Regions from separate parts of the Cytobacillus sp. C11.1 genome, predicted to be linked through region 2. Evidence: predicted binding sites of a transcription regulator. Region 2 holds the regulator's gene; the other holds the start of a gene.

Region 1 (12,478 bases), 310 kb from region 2:
AGCAGGCAATTCAATTTGCTCATAAGATTCATTGTCCATAAACACGTGCTGATCCCCATTCGCATATAGATATTGCATTTTGCGGTTGTCAATTTGCGCTTTGGCAACTTTTTCACCGGCACGGAATGTTTTTTCCTGAATGGCACCTGTGCGAAGGTTACGTAACTTGGAGCGGACAAATGCCGCACCTTTTCCTGGCTTAACATGCTGGAAATCCATTACGCGCCAAATGCCGTTATCAACTTCAATTGTTAATCCCGTACGAAAATCATTTACTGAAATCATGAATATGTCCTCCTAAAGTTCAATTAAAGAATAATCAATTCTTTGGTAGAATGAGTAAGCGTTTCATTATGATCCTTTGTAATTAATGTATCATCCTCAATGCGGACTCCGCCAAGACCCGGTATGTAAATGCCCGGCTCAACTGTTACAACCATGCCAGGTTCAAGAATGACATCGGATTTAAACGACAGCCCTGGTCCTTCGTGCACTTCCAATCCAATGCCATGGCCAGTAGAGTGGCCAAAATATTCTCCATAGCCTTTATCGGAAATATAGTCCCGAGTTAAAGCATCTGCTTCTTTTCCGCTCATACCCGGTTTGATGCCTTCCATTCCCCGCTCCTGGGCTTCAAGCACAATATCATAAATTTCTTTCAGTTTATCTTCAGGCTTCCCTACTGCTACTGTACGGGTAATATCTGAAACATAGCCATTATAGTAAGCGCCGAAATCCAGAGTGACGAAATCTCCTTTTTCGATCACCTTATCGCTTGCAACTCCATGCGGAAGGGCAGAGCGGTGTCCGGATGCTACGATAATATCAAACGAAGATGAAGCTGCACCCGCTTTTCTCATAAAAAACTCTAATTCATTCGATACTTCCAGCTCGGTAACTCCTGGACGAATGACATCTAGAATATGTTTAAATGCAGCATCTGCTATGTCAGCTGCCACCTTTATTATCTTAATCTCTGATTCGGTCTTAATCAAGCGTAACTTTTCAATTGTCCCGGAAACAGGAACAAGTTCTGCTTCAACCGCTTTTTCATAGGTTTTAAAAGCGGAAAAAGTTAAATGGTCCTCTTCAAATCCCAGCTTCTTAATCCCAAGTTGTTTCACCTGTTCTGCCACTTCTTCAGGAATGGCTCCGGTATGCTTAACAATCTCATAGCCTTCACATTGTTTTGCAGCCTGCTCAGTATAGCGGAAGTCAGTGATAAATAACGCTTTCTCTTCACTGATTAAAACTGCACCTGCTGACCCGGTAAAACCTGTCATATAACGGCGGTTATAACTGCTTGTAATCAACATTCCATCTATGCCTGATTGCTCGAAGCTTGATCGCAGCTTTTGTATTTTATCCATGATTATCCTCTCCCCTTTAAAAGATCCATTAAGGCATAAAAAGCCAGTTCATAGCCCTTAAATCCCAGTCCGACAATTTGTCCGTGTGCCACAGGGGCAATCACAGATGTATGGCGGAATTCTTCACGGGCATGAACATTCGATATATGTACTTCGATCACAGGAACCCTGATTCCTGCTATGGCATCCCTTATTGCATAACTGTAGTGGGTAAATGCTCCAGGATTAAATATAATACCTTTTGTTCCATCTTCATTGGCAAGATGAAGCCTGTCTATTAATTCGCCTTCATGGTTGGACTGAAAACAAGACACTTCTGTCTGGTGTGCACCGCCCAATGATTTGATGTTTTCTTCCAGATGCTTAAGAGTTTCATTACCATAAACGCCTGGTTCCCGCTTCCCAAGCAAATTTAAATTTGGCCCATTTAACAGGAGTATCTTCCTCATAATCAACCCCCTCTTACTTAGTTGCTAATGGGCTTCTTTTTTGGAAAACAGTATGAATGAAATCGTTTTCCTTGCATGCCGAATCCAAGTTTAAAAAGAATGTCCATTAAGAACATTCTAACATAATGTGGAACTTCATACAGTTAAGATGTTTTTACTAAAAGAGGGAAGGCCGCATAAGATAAGGCATTCCCTGTTTGGCATTTGGCTGGTATGATACAAATCGGAAAACAGCTTTAAAAAGTGCTTTCTAACACTGCAATTTAAATATGGAGCTGCTTCATGAGGGCTATTTCCCATTCTCCACATTTGCTTACGGAAACTCCGGATCAGTCCGGGCCTTCTTCTCATCCTCGCTTTTCCCGCGAAGTTCATGGGCTTCATATGAAATGGAATACCCCACAAACACTCCAAATAAAAGATAAAAACATATGGATGTGATAATCGTATTTCGCTCCAATTCCCAGAACGGGCTGATGCCAGGGAATATCGGATTTAATACAAAAAATACAATTAAGAAAAGGGCAATTCCATAGGCGGCCCCAACAAAGATGCTTTCAAATTTCCGCAACGCTGCATAATAAATAAGTGCGGCAACAATTGAAATGCCTCCGATCAGGAGAATCGAAATCACTGTTCCCAACCAACCCTCTTTCCACGCCCCTATCGTCCAGGGTTCGAGAATGACATTAGGGCGTATTTCTGTAAAATTGAATACATAAGCCAAATAGGCCAGTCCGCTCCACAGAATGCCTCCGATCAAACCAGTAATCACGACCATAGCCATAAAAGACATCGGTTTTTCTCTCTGATTTTGTTCCAATTGCTCTTTTTCTTCTGCCATTTATGCCACCTCCATTTCCTATTATGTCCACCCGCATTTATTCCTTTGCATCAGATTGTAAATTATATTTAAATCGATTGTTGGCCGAAAAAAAAAGAGATTTTTTTTATGATATTTCCCTTTGGATAGAGGTTTTATCAGTTTTTAAGTAGAATAAAATAAGTATACAAATATAAATTTCAATTGCTTCCTACCCAATTCAACCCATTTCTCTAAAAGGGGTTCCGGGACTGCAGAATCGTGCATAAATTTAAGTAAGAATACGGGTTGCCTTGGAAATGTGCAAGCCTATCTTGATTTAGACCTGCCTTTAAGAAAAGAATGCCAGGTAAATACGATAAACATGACATTCATTCGTTTAAAATGTAAAGAAATAGGAAAAGAAAAAACTGAGGACAACTTTTAATGAAGAAATTACTTAAATCTTTGTATATATAGTTTAAAAGCTTAGAAATTTGCTCATCATGCTTTTAGGGAGGTGGCTTTCTTGAAAAATCGGATTTCATTTTATATTGTCTCCGGGCTTATAATTCTTGCTGCCCTTGGAGTTACCGTCAGCCTGATCTCAGATCCTGCCGGTTTTTTGCAGAGAATAGCTGTCATTGTCATCATCGGTGCTGTTATATACTTTCTTTTTCAGCGCATTAACAGAGCTAACCCCTCTAAGCGAGAGCAGCGGGCTTTTGTACGGGCAGCCAAAAAATCTAAAAAACGCTTTAATTATAAAGAAGCAGGTTCAGCCAACGGCAAAAAGGCGTCCCTCGGTTCCCTTACTTCAATAAAAAAATCTAAGAAAAAGTCTTCTCCACATTTGACTGTCATAGAAGGCAAAAAAGGCAAAAAGAAAAATCGAGCATCCCTTTAATAAAGGGCTCGATTTTTTGTTTTTGGCTGTTTTCGCAAACTTTGTTGCTATTTAATAAAATAGAGTAGTGGCTGATTTTCGCTACAGACTGCTCGCTTTCCGCGGGGCGGGCGGTGAGCCTCCTCGGCGCAATGCGCCTGTGGGTTCTCACCTGTCCCGCTGCTCCCGCAGGAGTCGAGCGCCTTCCGCTCCAATCACCCAACCTTGTTTATGTCTTATAAACTATTCAAAAACAACAATCTTTTAGAAAAGAGCCTTGTTTTTTTAATCTTTAGTAGCTCCATCTTGAGAAAAATTGCTCCGCACATTGTCTTCCATGCTCAAGCAAATCCCTTTTCTTTTGTTCAGTTAGCTCAAATTCGGCGGTCAGCACCCCATCAGTTGGGATAAATATTATATTTTGCGCGTGTTTTCTTGAAATGTATCGTGCATCATGCGCATCTTTCATGGTTTCGAAAAGGGCTTCATACATCTGTATCGCATTCGCAATCTTATTCGGCGGCCGTTCACTTAGGTTATGGCTTAGTTTAACTCCCAATACAGGCCTGATTTTTTTCACATTATCCCTATCAAATAACCACATCGGAAAATTGCTCAAAACTCCTCCATCAACGATTACACTCGTGCTGCTGTATGCCTGCATTTTTACTGGCTCAAAAAAATAAGGAAGACTGCAGCTCATACGGATTGCCTTGGCCACCGGGAAAGAGCCCGGATCGATTCCATATTGAACAGAGATCATCGGGCAAAACAACAAGCCGGCCATTAGTCAGGTCGGAGGCTATTACCCTTAATGACTGTGGCGGAAGGTCTGCAAATGTTCTTATACCTCTGGCAGCCAGCTTTTCAGCCATCCATTTCTCCAGTTCCACACCTTTGTAAAGTCCTAATCGCCAATAGAGGAGAAGCCATTTAGTGACAGAGAAGGGTATGAATGTCTTTCTTTCATCAAGAAACTTTTTTACATCAAGTTCATCCACAAGCTGATAAATTTCGTCACTTGTATATCTGGCAGCGATTAATGCTGCAACGATGGAGCCTGCACTCGTTCCGGCTACTCGTTTGAATTGGAACCCCCGTTTTTGGACTGCGTCATATGCACCGATTAAAGCAAAACCCTTAATTCCTCCTCCTGAAAAAACACCGTCTATATACATGTAAGCCACTCCTGTCGATGTACTTACTAATAGAGGAACTCTTACTTATACATCTTTAATCAGGAGCTTTTTAAAATAGTACGGCTGACAAGCAGAATTTCCTGCCGATTAGGAATTTGTAAAATAGGAGGTTATTATAGCTTAAAAGCTCATCTGCATCATGCTCCGTTTCTGCACGTATGTTTAGGTAAAATATTGGACTTCTGCCTCCGGAAAGAAGGAATGGACATATTGCCTGATCGTGTTCTCCAGTTCTTTTGCTTCTTCCGTTGGATATACATATTTACCGATTCCATATCTTCCCCATTTATACTTGCGCTTCTCTTCATCCATCTCAAGCTTGGATTTAGGATAGCGCTTTTCAATTACCTTTTTGGCTGGTTTGGTAAATCTGTGCTGAATCAATTCGAAGGTCAACCCTTGAAGATTGATGCCTTCAAGCGATTTGCTTAATCTTTGAAAAAGCTCAAGATAGCCTTCACGCCAATCTTCATGCATATAAATAGGCGCAACGATAAAACCCAGCGGATACCCTGCGTTTGCCACTTTTCGGGCAGCTTCAAGCCGGTCATCAAAAGAAGAAGTACCCGGCTCAAAATTTTTGATTACGTAACGTGAATTGACACTAAAACGAAAGCGAGTTTTTCCATTATGGTTAGCATCAAGCAGGTGGTCTACATGATGGTACTTCGTCACAAAGCGAAGCTGGCCAAATTCTGTTTGGCCAATAAATTCAATTGTTTTTTTCAAAGAATGTGTCAAATGATCAATCCCGACGATATCGGATGTACACGCAGCTTCAAAACGTGTTAACTCAGGTTTTCTTTCCTCCATATATTTCGTAGCCTGGTCAAATATTTCTTCCAGGTTCACATACGTACGTATATACGGCTTGCTGCCAAGTGTCGTTTGCAAATAGCAGTAATGGCAATGGCCCATGCAGCCGGTAGCGAGCGGAATGGCGTATTCGGCTGAAGGCTTTGAGGTATCAAATTTCAGGGTTCTTCTTATACCCACAACTAATGTGGATTTTGCATTGCGGTATTTCTGCAATTCATTGTCGCCGGGAATATTTCTTACCTGGTTGTGGGAAGTCGTCTCCCTAATTTCGATATTCATTTTTTCAAACTTCTCCTTCAGCTCTCTGCCTAAAGGATATTCCAATGCCTGGGGTTCAATATAAACAAGCTGCGGGATAAAAGGATTCATGGGTAACCTCACTTCTTATGTTAGTCGATTTGTTCAACGAACCATTTCTTCCTTGGGGGTCGCTGAACCTGATAACAGTAGTATGAGCCAAATCCCACAACAGCAAAAAAAGAAGATGGAACAATTATTTCCATCTTCTTTGGTAATTCTTTTTTATTTGGCTGCTTTCGCAAACGTAGTTGCTAGTTATACCTTACGCTCCATCAACAGTCCTAAAATCAACTTTTACTTAACCTAATTATAACCCGCATTTCAGCTGGGCATTACAGTTAGTACACGTATTGCATCCGCCGATTTCTTTTACCTTTCCTTTTCGGCATACCGGGCAGGTATTGCCTACTTCTGAACCGATTGTTACATCAGTTGAACGAAGGTCGCTGATCGTATCAACTAAGACAACGTGCTGCTTTGTTTTTTCTTTCTTAACTGTTTCTGTATCATCAAAGCTGTTTTCTTCTGCTTTCAGGGTTAAGACCTGAGAATCGCGCGATCCGTCAACATAGACCGTTCCACCCTTGGCACCGCCGCGGTACAGGCGCTCATACACTTTTTCAACCTGCTCAACACTGTAGCCCTTCGGCGCATTTACTGTTTTGCTTATTGAGCTGTCAATCCAGCGCTGGATTACACATTGTACATCGGCATGTGCTTCAGGAGCCAAATCCATCGCTGCAATAAACCATTCAGGCAGATTATCCGGATCTGCATCGGGGTTGCGATCCAAATATTCCTGAACGATATCTGCCTTTACTTCGATAAACTTGCCTAAACGGCCGCTTCTGAAGTAAGAGAATGAGAAGTATGGTTCAAGGCCTGTAGAAACTCCAACCATTGTTCCTGTAGATCCAGTCGGAGCAACAGTTAATAGATGCGAATTACGAATTCCCTTTTCCAGGATAGACTGACGGATATCTTCAGGCATTTTCTTCATGAAGCCTGTTTGTGTAAATGCTTGGCGTAAGCGGTTTGTATCCTCTGCATTCTCACCTGTTAAGAATGGGAAGCTTCCCTTTTCCTTTGCAAGCTCTACAGAAGCTCTGTACGCTGTCGTTGCAATTGTTTCAAAGACTTTGTCTATCAGATCATTTCCTTCTCCCGAGCCATATTCAGTTTCGCAGTAGATGAGCAAATCATGAAGTCCCATAACGCCAAGGCCAACACGGCGCTCACCAAGCGCCTGCTTTTGGTTCTCTTCAAGGAAGTATGGGGTTGCATCTATTACATTATCCTGCATACGAACGCCCACTTCGACAGTACGCTTCAGCTTTTCAAAGTTTACTGTTTTGTTTTCCTTATCTGCCATTTCTGCCAGGTTCACTGCTGCCAGATTGCAGACAGAATATGGTGCGAGAGGCTGTTCCCCACACGGGTTTGTTGCTACAACCTTTTGTCCATATGCCTGTGCATTTGTCATGTCGTTGGCATTATCGATAAAGAAGATTCCTGGTTCTGCAGAGTATGTTGCACAAATATTAATTAAGTTCCAAAGTTCTTTCGCTTTAATTTTGCGGTAAACTCGAACCTTGTAGCCAAGCTTATCCCATTCTCTTACGTCACCCACTTTGTGCCATTCTTCATTATATATTTTCATGGTCTCGGCATCGTAGGATTCCACATCAGGGAAGCGAAGATCGTATTCTGTGTCATTCTCGACTGCATCCATGAAATCTTTTGTCAGGCAGACTGAAATATTTGCACCTGTCAGGAATTCAGAATTATGGACACTGTACGTACCGCCAGCAGACAGTTTTTCTTCTGCATCTTTGATGATCTTCTCGCTGAATCCGCCATATCCAGGAATAGTCTTGTAATTAACAATTCCCTGATACATAGCAATTTCCTGTTCGGTGAAAGGGGTAAATTTCAATTTTTCTTTAGCATATTTTTTTATGGTTTCATCGTTTGTATTTTCAAGAAGGAATCGTAAAATCCTTGGATTTTGCATTTTAGAAATTATGAATTCAATAATGTCCGGATGCCAGTCCGACAGCATAATCATCTGAGCCCCTCTGCGTGACCCTCCCTGTTCAACAAGGTGAGTCAGTTTCGCAATGTCATCCAGCCAGGAAACTGAACCGGAAGATTTACCGTTGACTCCTTTTGCCAGTGTATTGCGAGGTCTTAGGGTAGAACCGTTTGTTCCCACTCCGCCGCCGCGGCTCATGATTTCCATAACCTGCTTGCGGTGCTCTGATATGCCTTCTCGGGAATCCTGTACAAAAGGCATTACGTAACAGTTGAAATACGTTACATCCGTGTCAGCACCTGCTCCGTAAAGAACACGGCCGGCCGGGATGAAGTTTAAGTTCTTTAGTTCCTGGTAGAATTTTTCAAACCATTCTTTTCTTTTTTCTTCTGTCTTCTCTACCGATGCAAGGCCTGTTGCGTTACGTTTAGCAATTTGTTCGTAGTAGATTTCAAGCGGTTTTTCAATTACATCCAGCGGCTTCGTGATAATGCCTGTACGTGCTTCCTCCGGATCATCGAGCACGCCTCTGTAATCTTCTTCGACTAAAACTTTGGCTGTCTTGTTTTCCCAGTCAATATCCAGGATAAAACCTAGGCCGCGGGCTGGAAATTTCGGATCTTCTTTGATAGTTAGGACAACGAAGTCACCATTTGTCAGAGTCACTTTCTCAGTATCTTTGAAAGTGTATCTGTCCAGCATGACTAAACGGGAAACACCTTTGTGGGTCATTTTCATATCCGGGGTTACAGGGTGAACCTGAGGGAATAAACGGATGTCCTTGTTCAAACGATCGATGTTCAATTTCATTTTTTGTCCTAGCGCAACAGACATTGTTACAACTCCTTCGATATAAATTCATGCCATTTTTCTGTATGTTGTGTAAACATTTTCATAGTTAGAGCAACTCTAGCTGTGTTAGAAGAGTACCCTAAAGTTACCATACCTCAAACCCCAAAATCAATATATAGTGTTTAAAATATTTTCGACACCACTATATGTTGTGTTCGATTCAGGCTTAACCGATTTTGTCAAACTTAAAAAATACTAGATTTTGAAGAAAACAAGAGTTAATGACAGATTTACGACAAATAACGATAAATTTTCATAAATTTCGAGGTTTGCACTTTATATATATATGAATTGGTAAAATGTTCAAAAAATAAAAAAAGACTCTGTTAAACATGCATCTTGATTTTCCGCTGCAGGCGCTCGTTTTCTGCGGGATTTCCTTGCCTACCCTTTCACGCAGGAAAATGAGAATATGCATACCTGTTAAAAGGTCCCGCGAAGTAATTACGAAGGCATTTTGAGCAGTTCAGCCATCTGTTTCAATCACCAGTTCTAAAATCAAAATAAGCATAGCCAAAAAGAAAAAAGCGACAGGGCCGCTTTTTATCTTTGGCTGTTTTCTAAAAGATTGCTGTTTTTGAATAGATTTGTGAATAGGAACATTATTATATTAGGTTTGTTGGTTGGAGCGTAAGGTGCGAGACTCCGAGCGGAACAGTTGAGATCACACAGGCGCTGCTCGCCAAGGATGCTCACCGCCCGCCCCGCGGTTTGCTGAGCATCCTGGAACTGAGAATCAGCCTCTCCTCTATACTTGTATAAAAAGTGGCAAAAGTTTGCGAAAACAGCCTATCTTTTATAGTTCCATTCTTCATTTTCATAGCGCTCTTTTGCAATTTTTTGCACATATGCCATTTCTTCAGCAGTCAGCTCGTATGGTTCCAGCTCTATATTCAGGCCTTCCTCAAAGCCTTTTTTAAAAGCCCGTTTGGCCTGATCCAGAGTGAACTTTTCGGATGTCAGCTGGTTCATGGCAACAGCTTTATTTTTAAAAGCTTTCTGCATTCTCTCTTTTACTCTTTCGTTTGGATACTTGAATAAGCTAAACAGTTTATCTTCATCCAAGTCAAGCAAAATGGATCCATGCTGCAGGATTACCCCTTTTTGCCTTGTTTGGGCACTGCCGGCCACTTTGCGTCCTTCTACCACAAGCTCATACCAGCTTGGAGCATCGAAACAAACAGCGGACCTGGGATTCTTTAATGAATCCCTTTCCTCAGCAGTCTTCGGCACTGCAAAGTATGCCTCCATCCCAAGTGCGTGAAATCCTTTTAATATTCCTTCTGAAATGACTCTGTAAGCTTCAGTCACAGTCATTGGCATATCAGGATGCTCTTCCGGAACAATTACACTATATGTAAGCTCATGTTCATGAAGCACGCCCCTGCCGCCTGTAGGCCTGCGCACAAAACCCAACCCATGCTGTTTAACGGCCTCCATATCGATTTCTTTTTCAACCTTTTGGAAGTACCCGATGGAAAGCGTCGCTGGATTCCATCCATAGAAACGAATAACCGGAGGCATCTTCCCCGAACTGTTCCAATCAAGCAGGGCCTCATCCAAAGCCATATTAAAAGAAGGAGATCCCTCTCCTGAATCAATAAAACGCCAAACTTCTTTTGTCATATGTAACCCTCATTTACAGATTCTTTAACCAGTCATTTGCGGTTTATAGTCTACCAAAATTCATACGAAAATTAAAGCAAGTTGATTTTCCATAATAAATTTAGCAGATTCCCTTTACTCGCATAAGGAAAGGCTTATATAATATAAGTTGGCTTAGCTAAGTGTGAAAGGAGAAAGACACATTGGATACACTTTATTTCATTCTTATCATTTTAGGTGCAATTATTACCTACTCCGTCGTTACTTGGTTATATCAGCGCAGGATTGTTAAAACGCTTACTGAAGACCAGTTTCGCGAAGGTTATAGAAAAGCCCAATTAATTGATGTCCGCGAACCAAACGAATTTGAGAATGGTCATATTTTAGGTGCCCGCAATATTCCGCTTTCACAAATGAAAACGCGAATGAAGGAATTGCGTCCGGACAAGCCTGTATACCTATATTGCCAAAGCGGCATGAGAAGCGCGAGAGCTGCCCAGTTTTTGCATCGTAAAGGCTATAAAGACCTTTCACACCTTCAGGGCGGATTCAAAAAATGGTCCGGCAAAGTTAAAGCGAAAAAATAATAGTGATAGACTAAAGGCCCCAGCCATTTTCGGCTGGGATTTTTTGATATTTTCCTGCTTTCTCTCAATTAAAACAGCAAAAAGGATGCCCCTATTCCGGGACATCCTTTAATTTTTTTATTGCTTTTGATAGCGAAGAACAGGTTTGCGGGCAGCCATTGTTTCATCAAGGCGTCCGATAACCGTTGTATGAGGCGCTTCCTGAACGATCTCAGGGTTTTCCTCTGCTTCTTTGGCAATTTGGATCATGGCATCAACAAAGGAATCCAGCGTTTCTTTTGATTCTGTTTCTGTCGGTTCGATCATAATGCACTCTTCCACATTAAGCGGGAAGTAAATTGTTGGCGGATGGTAGCCAAAATCAAGAAGGCGCTTGGCTATATCCAATGTGCGGACTCCCAGCTTTTTCTGGCGCTTTCCACTCAATACAAATTCATGTTTGCAATGCCTGTCAAAAGGAAGATCAAAGAATGGTGCCAGCCTTCTCATCATATAGTTTGCATTTAATACCGCATATTCTGTTACAGCCTTTAATCCATCCGGTCCCATTGTACGGATATATGTGTAAGCACGTACATTGATGCCGAAGTTTCCATAATAAGGCTTCACTCGGCCGATTGATTGCGGACGGTCATAATCAAATTCATACTTGCCATCTTTCTTAACCAATATAGGCTTCGGAAGGTATGGAATTAGATCTGCTTTTACACCGACAGGACCTGATCCCGGTCCGCCGCCGCCGTGCGGCCCAGTAAAGGTTTTATGAAGATTAAGGTGAACAACGTCAAATCCCATATCTCCTGGGCGGGCTTTGGAAAGAACGGCATTCAGATTGGCTCCATCATAATAAAGTTTTCCGCCTGCACCGTGCACAATCTCAGCCATTTCCAGAATATTTTCTTCGAAAAGGCCCAAAGTGTTAGGGTTTGTCAGCATTAGGGCAGCAGTATCTTCGCCAACCACTCTTCTTAAGTCCTCTAAATCGACCAAACCGTTTTCGTTTGATTTAACGGTTATTGTTTCAAATCCTGCTACTGTTGCAGAAGCCGGGTTTGTACCGTGGGCAGAGTCAGGAACTATAACTTTGGTACGCTTCGTATCGCCATTAGCTTCATGGTAAGCACGGATCATCATTAGTCCAGTCCATTCTCCGTGCGCCCCGGCAGCCGGCTGAAGCGTTACTTCATCCATTCCTGTAATTTCAATCAGATGCTCCTGCAAATCATACATAAGTTCCAATGCACCTTGTACAGAGCTTTCATCCTGAAGGGGATGCAAATGGGCAAACCCGTTAAAGCGGGCAACATTTTCATTGATTTTAGGATTATATTTCATGGTGCATGATCCCAATGGATAGAATCCTGAATCAACTCCATGGTTACGTTTGGAGAGAGCCGTATAATGGCGCATAATATCAAGCTCGGATACTTCTGGCAGTTCAGGCTCTTCTATTCTTAAATAACCTTCAGGGAGAAGTTCGCTTAAATCTGTTTCCGGAACATCCATTTCAGGGAGGCTGTAACCGATACGCCCTGCTGTACTTACTTCAAAGATGAGTGGCTGATCTTCCTTAT
Region 2 (12,478 bases):
ATCAGGATTCTTCTAAACCAATCATCCTGCTTCCTGTTGACGATAAACTGGTAAAATACTTCTTTTACAGACTCCAAATCTTTTAGATTATTTTCAATAAGGATTTTAACTATATGTTGACCTTCAAATTGAAGAGTTTTTTTATCGGTTTGGTTAGAATACAGCAGCCGTTCATGAAGATGCTCATGAAAATTCATTGCATCTGTACTGCTTTGGAAAATGATTTCGATCAACCAAATCCCCCCTTTATACAAATCTCTGTTCTATGTATATGGAGAACCTGGCCAAATTAGAAGTCAGGTTTGTTCTTTTAACAATTTAATACAAGGAAAAATAGCATACAGAAGAAGCTGCCGGACATTTCACGGCAGCTTTCTTTGTTAAACTCTTCTGTTAGGGCCTTCCACAAGGACAGGATCTGCAAGGTATTTGATCCGCTCCATAATCCTTCTGGCCTTCATCTTTTCTTCTTCACCGCGCTGGCTGTAGGATAGATGATGCTCCAGCCCTTGGAAATCGAAGTTAGAGGTGAAAAAGGTAGGAAGGCTTTCCTGCATGCGGAACTGGAGAATTGGACCTAAAATTTCGTCCCTTGTCCAGCTTGACATCGTTTCGGCACCAATATCATCAAACATTAAAACCGGCGCTTTTTTAATTGTTTCAATCTTGCTATTTAAAGTATGGTCTCCAATTGAGTTCTTTAATTCCCTGAACAGCTCAGGGACATACACAATCATAGAGGAAACCTTTTTACTTGCCAGCTCATTGGCAATTGCTCCAAGCAAATAGGATTTACCGACACCGAACTTACCGTAAAAATAAATCCCCTTTTTCTTAGATCCTGGCTGATAGTCCATTACGAATGAAGCAGCTTTATCTACTGCCATGATACGATCGTCATCATCATAGACCGAGTCAAACGTGGCATGCAGAATATCAGTTGGGACATACAGACTCTGGATAAGCTTTTCATTTTTCCGCTTCTCATCATACATAACCTTGCGGGGGCATTTATCGTACTTCAAATCAATAATACCCATTTGAATAACAAGTTCAGGGTGATAGCCCTGCATAAAATTGATGCAGCCTTCAAGACTGGGGCATTTATTGCACTCCTTGCTTTGCTGTGTATATTCAAATAACTTGATCAGGCTTTTTTCAACCATTTCAGATGTCACTTCATCCTTATGGTCCCTCAAAAAAGCCTTTACCTCCGGGTGATTCAGCGTTTGATTACGCATCATTTCATACCTTTTTTGGAAGCCTTCATTGCCCGCAAGGCGCCTAAGTGTTTCATTGATCTTTTCCATCAATCAGTCACCTCCTGTGATCGAAGTTTTTTCAGTTTTTCTTTAAGCTCTCTTTTTTTCATTTCAAGTTCATCCTGATCCTTGCCGCTCTTATTCGGCTGGTCATCTGGTTTTTTACTGCTTGTTTCACTTTTATCATCAAACCAGTCAGGAAGCATTTCTGTCCTGATAGGCTGCTTTCTATTTGCTTTTTTATTAGGTGTTTTCTTTCCTTCTGCCCAGTCAAGATATTGGCGGTGCTCTTTTTTAGCTAAAAGCATGGCCTCCTGTGGGGTCTTGATCTTTTTTCTGGCCCAGTGACCCGCTATTTTTTCAACGTAGCCTTTGGTCAATTTCATATCTGTTTTTAGCATAACATATTGAATGAGTACATTAATTACCCCTGGCAAAAGCTTTTGCTGGAACATGACATCCTCAATTATTTGCAAGTCACTTTTTGATGGCTCTGCTCCTCCGGATATATCTTTTAAAAGCTCCCTAGGTGATGTGACTTCCAAATAACGGATCAATTCCTCTTCCTGCGTCTTTGGCTCATTTTTATGAGTTTGATGCACAGCAGGCTGTATCCGGTCAATAAGGGATGGAAGCTGATCCTGGTTTTGAAATTGATACCAATCGCGTGCAGATTTCCTTAATTCTTCAACATTAATCTCATTGTCGACATTTACAGCACTGATCACTATATTTTTCATTTGAATCGGGTCAATTCCATACAAAAAAGCAAGATTGCTGATGGATTCCTTTACTTTAGCTGTAAGGGCTTTTTTCGGAACAAGCGACTCATTCAGCCCTGCCTGAAGCAAATCAAAGTTAAAAGCTTCATTGGAGATCTGGATTCCCTCTTGTTCTTGTCTGCCTATATACCCCAGCCCCTTCGGCTCGTTCATAAGCTGCTCCATATCCCTGTCAACCTCAAAAGTGCCTGGATGCCCTGATTTATATACATCCTGAAAAGCTTTGGTTACTTCTTGATACCCTTGTTTTGGATGCACCTTTTGATCCGAAAAGAAGCGTTTCAGCCTCATAAATTGGTTTTTTCCCAATTTTTTGTAGAGATAAATATTTAACATGCCATCAAGGAAAAATTGTTCTGGTGTTAAAGGAGGGAGCAGCTCATATATAAATGAACGGGTATCATCTTCCTTGTTTACATATACCTTTAGAAGCCCAATTCCCTCCAGCTTGAGGCGAGCTTCATAAATTTCCTTAAGCCCCATGCCCATAAAATTCATCAAGCTGTGGTGTGAGTTGGAAGAAGACCAAAGCCGGTTTTCCTCCAGTTCAGCCCAGAGGGTCATATATAAGCTAAAACAAGTTGAACCAATAAGAGGCTGGTACAACAGTGTCAGCACTTTTCGGTCATATTCATGCAAAAGCCCGCTGGCGGCTACTGTGTATCTGTCAATTGGAAGCATTTCTTGCCAATGCTGGGCCATAACGATCACCTTTTTCCGTTCTATTATTATCTTGTTCGTCTTGTACCTGAATTAGTTAACTGCAGCTTGCCGGTTCCGGTAAGAGAGCGGCGTGCATATGTTTATTAGCTGCCATATTACGCTGGCCAGGTGGTTTTTTGTCGTTATTCCACTTGATTAACTACCATATTCCCTTTACCTGGTGGGCTTTCGTCTTTATTCCGCTCGATTAACTACCATATTCCCTTTACCTGGTGGACTTTCGTCGTTATTCCACTTGATTAACTACCATATTCCCTTTACCTGGTGGACTTTCGTCGTTATTCCACTTGATTAACTACCATATTCCCTTTACCTGGTGGACTTTCGTCGTTATTCAGCTCGATTAACTACCTTTTTCCCAATACCAGTTGGAATTTCGTCGTTAATCCGCTCAACTATCTACCTTTTCCCCAACACCAGATGATTTTGTCGCTAATATAAAGTCCCACTAAAAAATCCCTTGTCAGCACATATGTCGCAAAAAAAGAGCCAAAGAATATCCTTCAGCCCGTCATTCCTATTCAGCCAGAATCAGGGTGCAGTCAAACTATACCTGATTCGATTATGATTGTTCTTTTTTAATTAATTCTTTTAGTTCATCAATAAAAACGTTAATATCCTTGAATTGCCTGTAGACAGAGGCGAAACGCACGTATGCCACATCATCCACTTTCGCAAGCCTGTCCATGACCATTTCACCAATTTCATCGCTCTTTATTTCAGAAACACCGTTGCTTCTAAGCTCTTTCTCCACTTCAAAGGTAATTTCCTCAAGGTCCTTAAGTGCAACTGGCCGTTTTTCGCATGCTTTAATAAGGCCGCGCAGTATTTTTTCACGGCTGAACTCTTCCCTGGTTCCTTCTTTTTTAACAACAATAAGAGGAATTTCTTCAACTTTTTCAAAAGTAGTGAACCGGTATCCGCATTTTTCACATTCCCTTCTGCGGCGGATAGACCTGCTATCATCGACAGGGCGTGAATCGAGAACGCGGGTATTATTATTTTGGCATGAAGGGCATCTCATACAATCAGCTCCGAATCCATTTATATATTAAGAGGGCTTAAGTGCCTTGGGTTCTATTCCGATTTTTTTTGTTACTCTTATCTTATAAAAAAGGGGGAGACAGTACAAGTGCAACTATTTGTCTGCGTTTCTTGCAGCTCCAAGAAAATCATGTTTTTTATTTATCTTTTCGTAAATTGAAAGCACTTCTCTTTTAAGAATAGGGTGAACGCCTGACAAAGAGGATTGCTCTGTCGATAGATTAATATCTACTGCAGTTTCAAATGGCTTAACAGTAACAACGGTTACAATGGCAAAAAAGGTTTTGTCTTTCTTTATCTCTGCTGCAATCTCGCCATGTTCTTTTGAAGTGCTGACAATATGCACTTTGCGATCCGCTTTGAACAGTTCCTCAATTGTTTGCATTATTTGGGCAGTGTTCGTTCTATAATATCTCGTTGCCAGCTCAGGGTCGGAGTGATTTTCATGTGTTTCACACTGTTTTTTATAGCGATTGGCAAGCTGCCGAAAAATAGACATCCTCTTTCCTCCGTAAATTTTGTATGTATTCCTATTGTACTATTTTTTGCAAGGAAACCCTAATGGTTAAGCCAGGGTAATCAATATCGTTTTTCACAAAATAAAAAGAGGTGTAATGTATACACCTCTGGATTTGCCGATTATCATTCAGTTATTAAAGTACTTGAGCTTGTTTAACTTGAACTGGACCCATACCGCGAGGAATCTCGATATTCTCACGCGTTTGAGCTCCTAACGATTCTGCAATAAAGTCTGCAGCGATGTTAGGGTCAAGATCTCCACACGTATATACATCAATGCTGGCATAGCCATGCTCCGGGAAGCTGTGAATAGTTAAGTGAGATTCAGAGATTATGACTACTCCGCTTACACCCTGCGGCGCAAACTTGTGGAATGCAACCTCGCGAATTTCAGCACCTGATTTTAATGCTGCATTTACGAATGTCTGCTCAATAAAATCCATATCATTTAACTTTTCAAAATCGCATCCCCAAAGTTCTGAGATAACGTGACGACCCATAGTTTCCATATTCAAATTTCCCCCTTTAAACTTTTATGAAGCTATTAATTAATGAATTTCCAGATTTATACTGGTCTATAACTACCACGGGGGAAAGTTAGTCCAGAGAGGTCCTAACCCTTTAAGTAGCTACCGTACCAAAACTCGGAGAAGTTCACGAGGATTAGTATACTTCGTTTGTTTTCTTTTTGCAACACATTGTTCTACATTTTTTTCGCAAATTTATTATATAGGTTCGTCCATCGGCTTTAATGTAAATAATCGTTTTTGACAGAAGTTTTTCCAGAACAAAAATAGCCTGCCGGGGTAGGCAGGCATAAAGGGTATGGGTATTATTTTATAAAAAGAGATTGCTATAGTTTAACCAACTTTTACAGCAGATGCTTGGAAAAGCTCTTGGGCTACATATTTAGTTAAGTCGACAACCCGGCATGAATAGCCCCATTCATTATCATACCATGCCAATACTTTCACCTTATTTGTGCCGATTACCATTGTGGATAATCCATCGATAATGGCTGAATGTTCATTTGTATTAAAATCAATTGAAACTAATGGCTCATCTGTAATATCAAGAATTCCATTCAGCGATCCTTGTGAAGCAGTCTCAAAAGCTGAATTAACTTCTTCAATTGTAACATCGCGCTTAAGGTCTACCACCAAATCCACTAAAGATACGTTTGGAGTTGGAACACGCAATGCCATACCATGCAATTTGCCTTTTAAATGAGGCAATACAAGTGACAAAGCTTTGGCAGCTCCTGTTGACGTTGGAATGATGGATTGGCCGCAAGCACGTGCGCGGCGAGATCCTTGTGCGGGTTATCAATATTCTTTTGGTCATTTGTATATGCATGAACTGTTGTCATAAGTCCATTTTCAATGCCAAATTGCTCATCTAGAACCTTTGCAACAGGTGCAAGACAGTTCGTGGTACATGAAGCATTTGAAATGACATCATGCTCATTTATATTTAATGCGCTTTCATTTACGCCCATAACAATCGTAACATCTTCATTCTTTCCAGGCGCAGTAAGAATAACCTTTTTAGCTCCAGCTTCAAGGTGAAGACTTGCTTTATCGCGTGAATTGAATTTCCCAGTTGCTTCAATTACGATATCGATATTCATTTCTCTCCAAGGAAGCTCCTCAGGATTACGGTTGCTGACAAGCTGAACTCTTTTGCCGTTTACAACAATGGCATTGTTTTCAGGGACAACATTTCCTTCGAATTGCCCATGGTTTGTATCATATTTAATTAAGTGCGCCAAAGTTTCAGCAGGATAACTTGCATTTATGGCAACAACTTCAAGATTATCTTCCAGGATGGCTTTTCTAAAAACCATACGTCCAATTCTTCCAAAACCGTTAATCGCTATTCTCGCCTTCATGTTACGGCCCCTTCCGCATTAATGTTATACTTTTATTACCCTAAGATGTAATTAGTATAACATATTAATGGTCATTTGTGATGAATAAAATGCGGATTTTTTAATGTTTAACAATTCAGAAATGTTTTAATCAAGTAAAAGGCATAATCAATGCTTTTTATAATAATATTTTATCCTAAAAAATTAGCCTTATATTTTATTTTGTCATACTATTAAGCTTACTGAATAACAAAAAAGAGCCTTTTCAGGCCCTTAACTAACGTTCCACCTTTTTAAAATATTCCATAATTGTTTCTCTGTTTCTTCAATACTCCCGTTATTGTCGATCACAGCATCCGCCAGGACCTTTTTATCTTTTAAAGGCATTTGTGAGCGGATCCTCGCGATGGCTTCATCCCTTGAAAGCTTATTTCTGGCCATGAGCCTCTGGAGCTGCGTGTCTTCATTCACATATACCAATAAAGTCTTATCAGCCATATATGTTAACTTACTCTCAAATAACAGCGGAATATCAAGGATCACCAATTTTTCACTTCTCCTGATTGCTTTTTCTTTCTTTGCCAACATTCTTTTGCGGACTGCGGGATGGACAATGCTATTTAATTTCATCCGCTCCCTCTCATCATGAAAAATGATGGAGCCAAGCTTTCCACGATCTATTGAACCATCCTCAAGCAGAATAAGATCCCCGAAGTGACGGATAATTTCCTTGTATGCTTCCTCTCCTTTTTCAACAGCTAATCTGGCTTCCACATCTGCGTCAATTACAGTGATACCTTTTTCGATTAAGATGGCCGAAACGGTGCTTTTACCGCTTGCAATACCACCTGTCAGTCCTATGGTTAATGACATAGCTTGTTCCTTTCAAGGTCTTTTTAAATTTTCCAGATGCCAATTACGATTAAAATAATGCCGGGTATAAATGAGAACTTATGGACCCATCCGCACTTGGAAAAAAGAGATCCAACCTGCATTCCCATAAACACAAACAAAGAGCTCATTAAGGCAACTGTCAAAGCCAAGTAATATGGCGAATATCCCAGCATGGCCGCACCGATTCCAGCTCCAAAGGCATCCAGGGATAAAGCAAGCCCCAGCATGAGCGCTTCAACACCAGTAATTGCACCAGATTTATCAAAATCGGCAGACATCGGCTTTTTCAGGATATTAATAACAAGGCCCAGTGATTTAATTTCAAAATTTACAATTGTCTTTTCATGAGGAAGAACATCCTTAACCTTTTCAGGCCTGAAAAATTGATAAAGAACCCAGGCACCCAGAATGATAAGAATGATTCCTCCCATACTTTCAGCAAAAGCCGGCGATAAAAAGGCCTCTATGAGATGGCCAATTGTCATTGCAGCCATTAGCGTAATTGCTGAACAGCAAGCGATTATGCTGATCGATTTAAATGGTATATTCATTTTTCTCAAACCATATGTTAAACCGACACTAAAACTGTCAAGACTGACAGCAAAAGCAAGTATTAAAAGTGAGAATGCATGCACCATTGAATAGAGCTCCTTCCTGTCAATCGCTACGATAGTATATGGAAGAAGCCCATCCAATGTTATTAGAAATGCGTAAGTGCCTCAGGAACAAGCAAGCCCGCTTGTTCCTGCTGAGTTTCAAGACGCTTTCCATAGTGCTCTCCCTGACAAGCAAAGACGAGCCTTAAAGAAAGGTGGTCTTTACCTTTATGGGAGGGTTGGCTTGTGGCCTTGAGGGGACAGGCACCGGTGCAGTACAGCCAAGCAGACTGTCCGCCCATTCTGCGCATTAGTTAATATCAGGCTAGAATTTCATTAGTCTTTTTTCTGGCAGGATGGACAAAAAACTGTACCCCGGCCTCCTGTCACGATCCTTTCTAAAGTATTTCCACAGACTTTACACTCTTCTCCTTTTCGGCCGTATACATAAAGCTCCAGCTGGAACATGCCGATTTGCCCTTGGGAGTTTATATAGGAACGAATCGTGCTCCCGCCCTTTTCTACCGCTTCCTTAAGAGTGTCGGAAATTTCCTTGTGGAGCGTTTCCAATTCATCTCTCGATAAGCTTTTTGCCAGTCTTTCGGGATGTATACGGGAACGGAATAAAGCTTCATCAACATAAATGTTTCCAAGGCCGACGATTGTTTTCTGATCAAGAAGCGCAGTTTTGATATTTCTAGTCGTCTTTGCCAGCCTTGCAGCGAGCTCATCCGCTGTGAAATCTTCGGCAAATGGCTCCGGTCCCAGATGGGAAAGCGGAAGGGTGCTCAATTCATCGCCTTTTGCATATAAGTGCATCGTCCCAAACTTGCGGACGTCTTTATAGCGAAGCTCTGTTCCATCTGTAAAATGAAATATAACATGTGTATGTTTTTCAACGGGCTCGTCTCGCGAAAAAAGACCGTATCTTCCTTCCATTCTTAAATGGGAGACAAGCGCGTAATGATCTGTATAGAGAATCAAAAACTTGCCTCTCCTGCCTATTTCCCGAAAGGTTTGACCGGCTAAAGCATCCTGAAATTGGGAGACTTCGTCCGGATGCTTAACCATTTTTGGCCAGAAAACAGATACATGGGCAATTGTTCTATTAACCACCAATTCCTGGAGTGTCCTTCTGACCGTTTCAACCTCAGGAAGTTCAGGCATATAAATCCCTCCATTTCGTAAAGCGCAGTGCGCATTATAAGTATGTTCTTTTAAAACAAAAAATTTTAGATGGAAACCTCTATGGCAGACCTAAAAATTATTTTGCATCAAACCATGTCGGGCCATAAGAGTAATCAACCTTCAATGGAACCATCAGCTCAACAGCATTTTCCATTACTTCAGGCACGATCTTTTTAAGGGTTTCTATTTCTTCTTCCGGTGCTTCAAAGATCAATTCATCGTGGACCTGCAGCAATAAGCGCGCTTTAATACCTTCATCCAGCAGACGGTCTGCCATGTCAATCATTGCTTTTTTTATAATATCTGCAGCGCTTCCCTGGATTGGTGTGTTCATTGCCGTCCGCTCTGCAAAGCTGCGCAGGTTAAAGTTACGGCTGGTGATTTCAGGCAAGTACCTTCTCCTGTGAAGGAGGGTAGATACATATCCCTTTTGCTTTGCTTCGTGTATGATATCGTCCATATATTGCCTTACCCCTGGATAACTTTCAAGATAGCGGTCAATAAATTTCCCGGCTTCCTTCCGTGTGATGCCCAGGCTTTGCGAAAGGCCATACTCGCTTATCCCATATACAATCCCAAAGTTAACGGCCTTTGCATGGCGGCGCATATTGGAGGTTACTTCATCATCACTGACATGGAATACTTCCATTGCCGTCTTCGTATGAATGTCCATATCTTCATTAAAGGCTTCAATAAGCTTTTCATCGTTTGCGATATGGGCAAGTACTCGCAGCTCAATTTGCGAATAGTCTGCTGCAAATATGACCCAGCCTTTTTCTGAAGGAACGAAAGCCTGCCTGATTTTTCTGCCCTCCTCCAGACGAATCGGGATGTTTTGCAGGTTCGGATCTGTAGAGCTTAATCTTCCTGTTTGTGTAAGAGCCTGATTAAATCTTGTATGAATCTTGCCTGTTTCCTTATTCACAACCTTCAGCAGGCCCTCAATATATGTGGATTGCAGCTTGCCAAGCTGGCGGTAATGCAGGATATCCCGGATAATTTCATGTTCACTTTCCAGCTTTTCAAGGACATCAGCGGAAGTTGAGTATCCTGTTTTTGTTTTCTTCATAACGGGCAGACCCAATTTTTCAAAAAGAATAACGCCCAGCTGCTTAGGAGAATTAATGTTAAAGGCCTCTCCTGCAAGCTCGTGTATTCGCTTTTCAATTTCATCCAATTTAGAAAGCAGATCTTGCCCCATTGCTTTCAGCCGCTCAAGATCAACCTTAATCCCAGATGATTCCATATCAGCCAAAATTAAGGACAATGGCATTTCCAGATCATAAAACAGCTCTGCCTGCTGGTTTTCCTTCAGTTCGCTATCCAGCTTTTCCTTTAACGCCAGCAATGCTGCAGCCTTCCTGGCCAAATGCCCCGCAAGTTCCTTTTCTTCCGGTATTCTTCTTTTGGCTCCCTTTCCATAAAAAGCGTCATCAGATTGAACCGCCGTATACCCATGGTTTTTAGCAACTGAAGCAATGTCTTCAATTGTTTGGGAAGGATTAATCAAATATGAGGCAATATATAGGTCAAAATCTGCGCCTTTTAGATGGATGCCGTGATGGCGAAGGGAAACTTCAGACCGTTTTGCGTCATACACCGTTTTCTTTTTTGTGTCATCCTCAGCCCACTTTTTAAAAACTTCCGACTCCAGAGCCTTATCTTTAGCAATAAAAAAATTGCCCTTTTCATTGGCAATAGAAAAACCAATGATATCCGCATAATGATAATTATCTTCAAGAACTTCAACGTAAAAAGCATTTTCTTCTAAAAAAATCTCTTCGTTAATTTCTTCTTCAATCGTAAATTCGATTTCTTCTAGATTCTCTTCCACTGCTTCTGTATCACCGCCAAGCTTTTCAAGCAGAGAGTTAAAGCCGAGCTCTTTAAAAATGCCAATAACCTTCTCCTTTTCATACCCTCCGTACTCTGCATCATCAATTTTCACTTCTATTGGTGCCTCTCTTGTGATCGTTGCAAGCTCTTTGCTCATCAAGGCTTGCTCTTTGAACTCTTCCAGCTTTTCCTTCAGCTTTTTTCCGCTGACCTTGTCGATTGAATCTAATAACTCTTCAAGTGTTCCAAATTCCTTCAGCAACTTAAGCGCCGTTTTTTCACCAACTCCCGGCACTCCAGGAATATTATCAGAACTATCCCCCATAAGACCTTTCATATCAATAATCCGTTCAGCAGTAATTCCATACTTTTCTTCAATATGGGCTGGTGTATATTCCTCGATATCCGTTATGCCTTTTCTTGTTATGCTGACAGTAACAGCATCTGAACTAAGCTGTGTCAAATCCTTGTCTCCGGAAATTACTTTTACTTCATAACCGTCTTTTTCAGCCTGAAGCGACAATGTGCCGATAATATCATCTGCTTCATAGTTTTCCAGCTCATACCTTGAAATTCCGTAAGCATCAAGGAGCTCTCGGATATAAGGAAATTGCTCTGAAAGCTCCGGTGGCGTTTTTTGCCTTCCTCCTTTATATTCACTGAATGTTTTATGGCGGAAGGTTGTTTTGCCAGCGTCAAATGCAACCAGCAAATGAGTAGGCTTTTCATCTTCCAGAATTCTCTGCAGCATCATTGTAAATCCGTAAACTGCATTCGTATGTATTCCTTTATCATTGTTTAAAAGCGGCAATGCGAAAAATGCACGATAAGCGATGCTGTTGCCATCTATCAGAACCAGCTTCTTTTTATCCAATAAGGTCTCCTCCTCTTAAAAAACGAAATGCTATAAGATAAAATACCCTGGTAAAGCCTAAGGTATCAGCTTTATAACATAATAAAAACCGTTATTTTCCTTTATTCTATCATGAGCAGATAGAGAAAGAAAAATAACGGCCCTGCATTAAGAAACCCTATTTTTATCTATTTATTCTGTATAGCCCATTAGCAAACGGGCATATGGTGAATCAGACGGAAGAACAATAACGGTCTCTCCATTGATCGTCTTTTTATAAGACTCAAGGGTACGGAATAACGAGTAGAAGCTAGGATCTTTTGAGAAAGCTTCATTATATACCTTCGCAGCTCCCGCCTCCCCTTCAGCACGAATCTCTTCAGCATCTGCCTGGGCCTTTGCAAGGATTTCCCTTACATCTCTGTCAGTTTTTGCAATAATGATATTCTTTTGTGCATCACCCTTTGAGAGATATTCCTGAGCCGTTGATTGACGTTCCGAAATCATCCTCGTATAAACGGATTGTTCATTTTCAGCCGGTAAATCTGTCCGCTTAATCCTGACATCAGTAACTGTGATTCCATAATTATCTTTCGCAAGCAATTCGTTAACCTTAGCAGTAATTTGGTCATTTAACGATCCTCTTGAAGATTTTTCGTCATTTATAATTTCATCGTAATTAAGCCGGCCCAATTCGGAGCGGGTAACAGAGTATATGAACTCTTCCATTCTGGCTTCCGCACCCTCTAATGTTCTCGCATTCGCAATCAATTTCTTGGGATTTTCAATTCTCCATACAGCATAATTATCGATAATCATTACTTTTTTATCCCTTGTGTTAATTTCAGCTTCAGATACATCATAAGTCATCTGGTATTTTGGAAGCGTTGTAACACTTTGAATAAACGGTA

The links. Region 2 encodes NrdR, which represses ribonucleotide reductase genes. Its sites were predicted from a motif close to AACACNATATATNGTGTT; they were not measured.
Region 1: AC3ZVC_RS11230 (vitamin B12-dependent ribonucleotide reductase) is a predicted target of NrdR. The motif match lies at 8,851-8,868, and genes of this name have one in related genera.

Annotation. Positions count from the first base shown of each region.
Region 1 covers NZ_CM176935.1:2,268,643-2,281,120, reverse strand. Annotated here, with positions in the region: gene efp (elongation factor P) at 1-285, opposite strand, end outside; gene AC3ZVC_RS11260 (M24 family metallopeptidase) at 309-1,370, opposite strand; gene aroQ (type II 3-dehydroquinate dehydratase) at 1,373-1,819, opposite strand; gene AC3ZVC_RS11250 (YqhR family membrane protein) at 2,133-2,663, opposite strand; gene AC3ZVC_RS11245 (SA1362 family protein) at 3,142-3,528, shown strand; partial or broken gene AC3ZVC_RS11240 (patatin-like phospholipase family protein) at 3,800-4,685, opposite strand; gene splB (spore photoproduct lyase) at 4,869-5,894, opposite strand; gene AC3ZVC_RS11230 (vitamin B12-dependent ribonucleotide reductase) at 6,133-8,694, opposite strand; gene AC3ZVC_RS11225 (lipoate--protein ligase family protein) at 9,502-10,338, opposite strand; gene AC3ZVC_RS11220 (rhodanese-like domain-containing protein) at 10,521-10,904, shown strand; gene gcvPB (aminomethyl-transferring glycine dehydrogenase subunit GcvPB) at 11,022-12,478, opposite strand, start outside; gene gcvPA (aminomethyl-transferring glycine dehydrogenase subunit GcvPA) at 12,475-12,478, opposite strand, start outside.
Region 2 covers NZ_CM176935.1:1,955,985-1,968,462, reverse strand. Annotated here, with positions in the region: gene ytxC (putative sporulation protein YtxC) at 1-233, opposite strand, end outside; gene dnaI (primosomal protein DnaI) at 381-1,310, opposite strand; gene AC3ZVC_RS09715 (replication initiation and membrane attachment family protein) at 1,310-2,746, opposite strand; gene nrdR (transcriptional regulator NrdR) at 3,330-3,791, opposite strand; gene AC3ZVC_RS09705 (hypothetical protein) at 3,906-4,310, opposite strand; gene speD (adenosylmethionine decarboxylase) at 4,465-4,839, opposite strand; partial or broken gene AC3ZVC_RS09695 (glyceraldehyde-3-phosphate dehydrogenase) at 5,191-6,221, opposite strand; gene coaE (dephospho-CoA kinase) at 6,474-7,073, opposite strand; gene ytaF (sporulation membrane protein YtaF) at 7,097-7,732, opposite strand; gene mutM (DNA-formamidopyrimidine glycosylase) at 8,027-8,857, opposite strand; gene polA (DNA polymerase I) at 8,955-11,588, opposite strand; gene hflC (protease modulator HflC) at 11,760-12,478, opposite strand, start outside.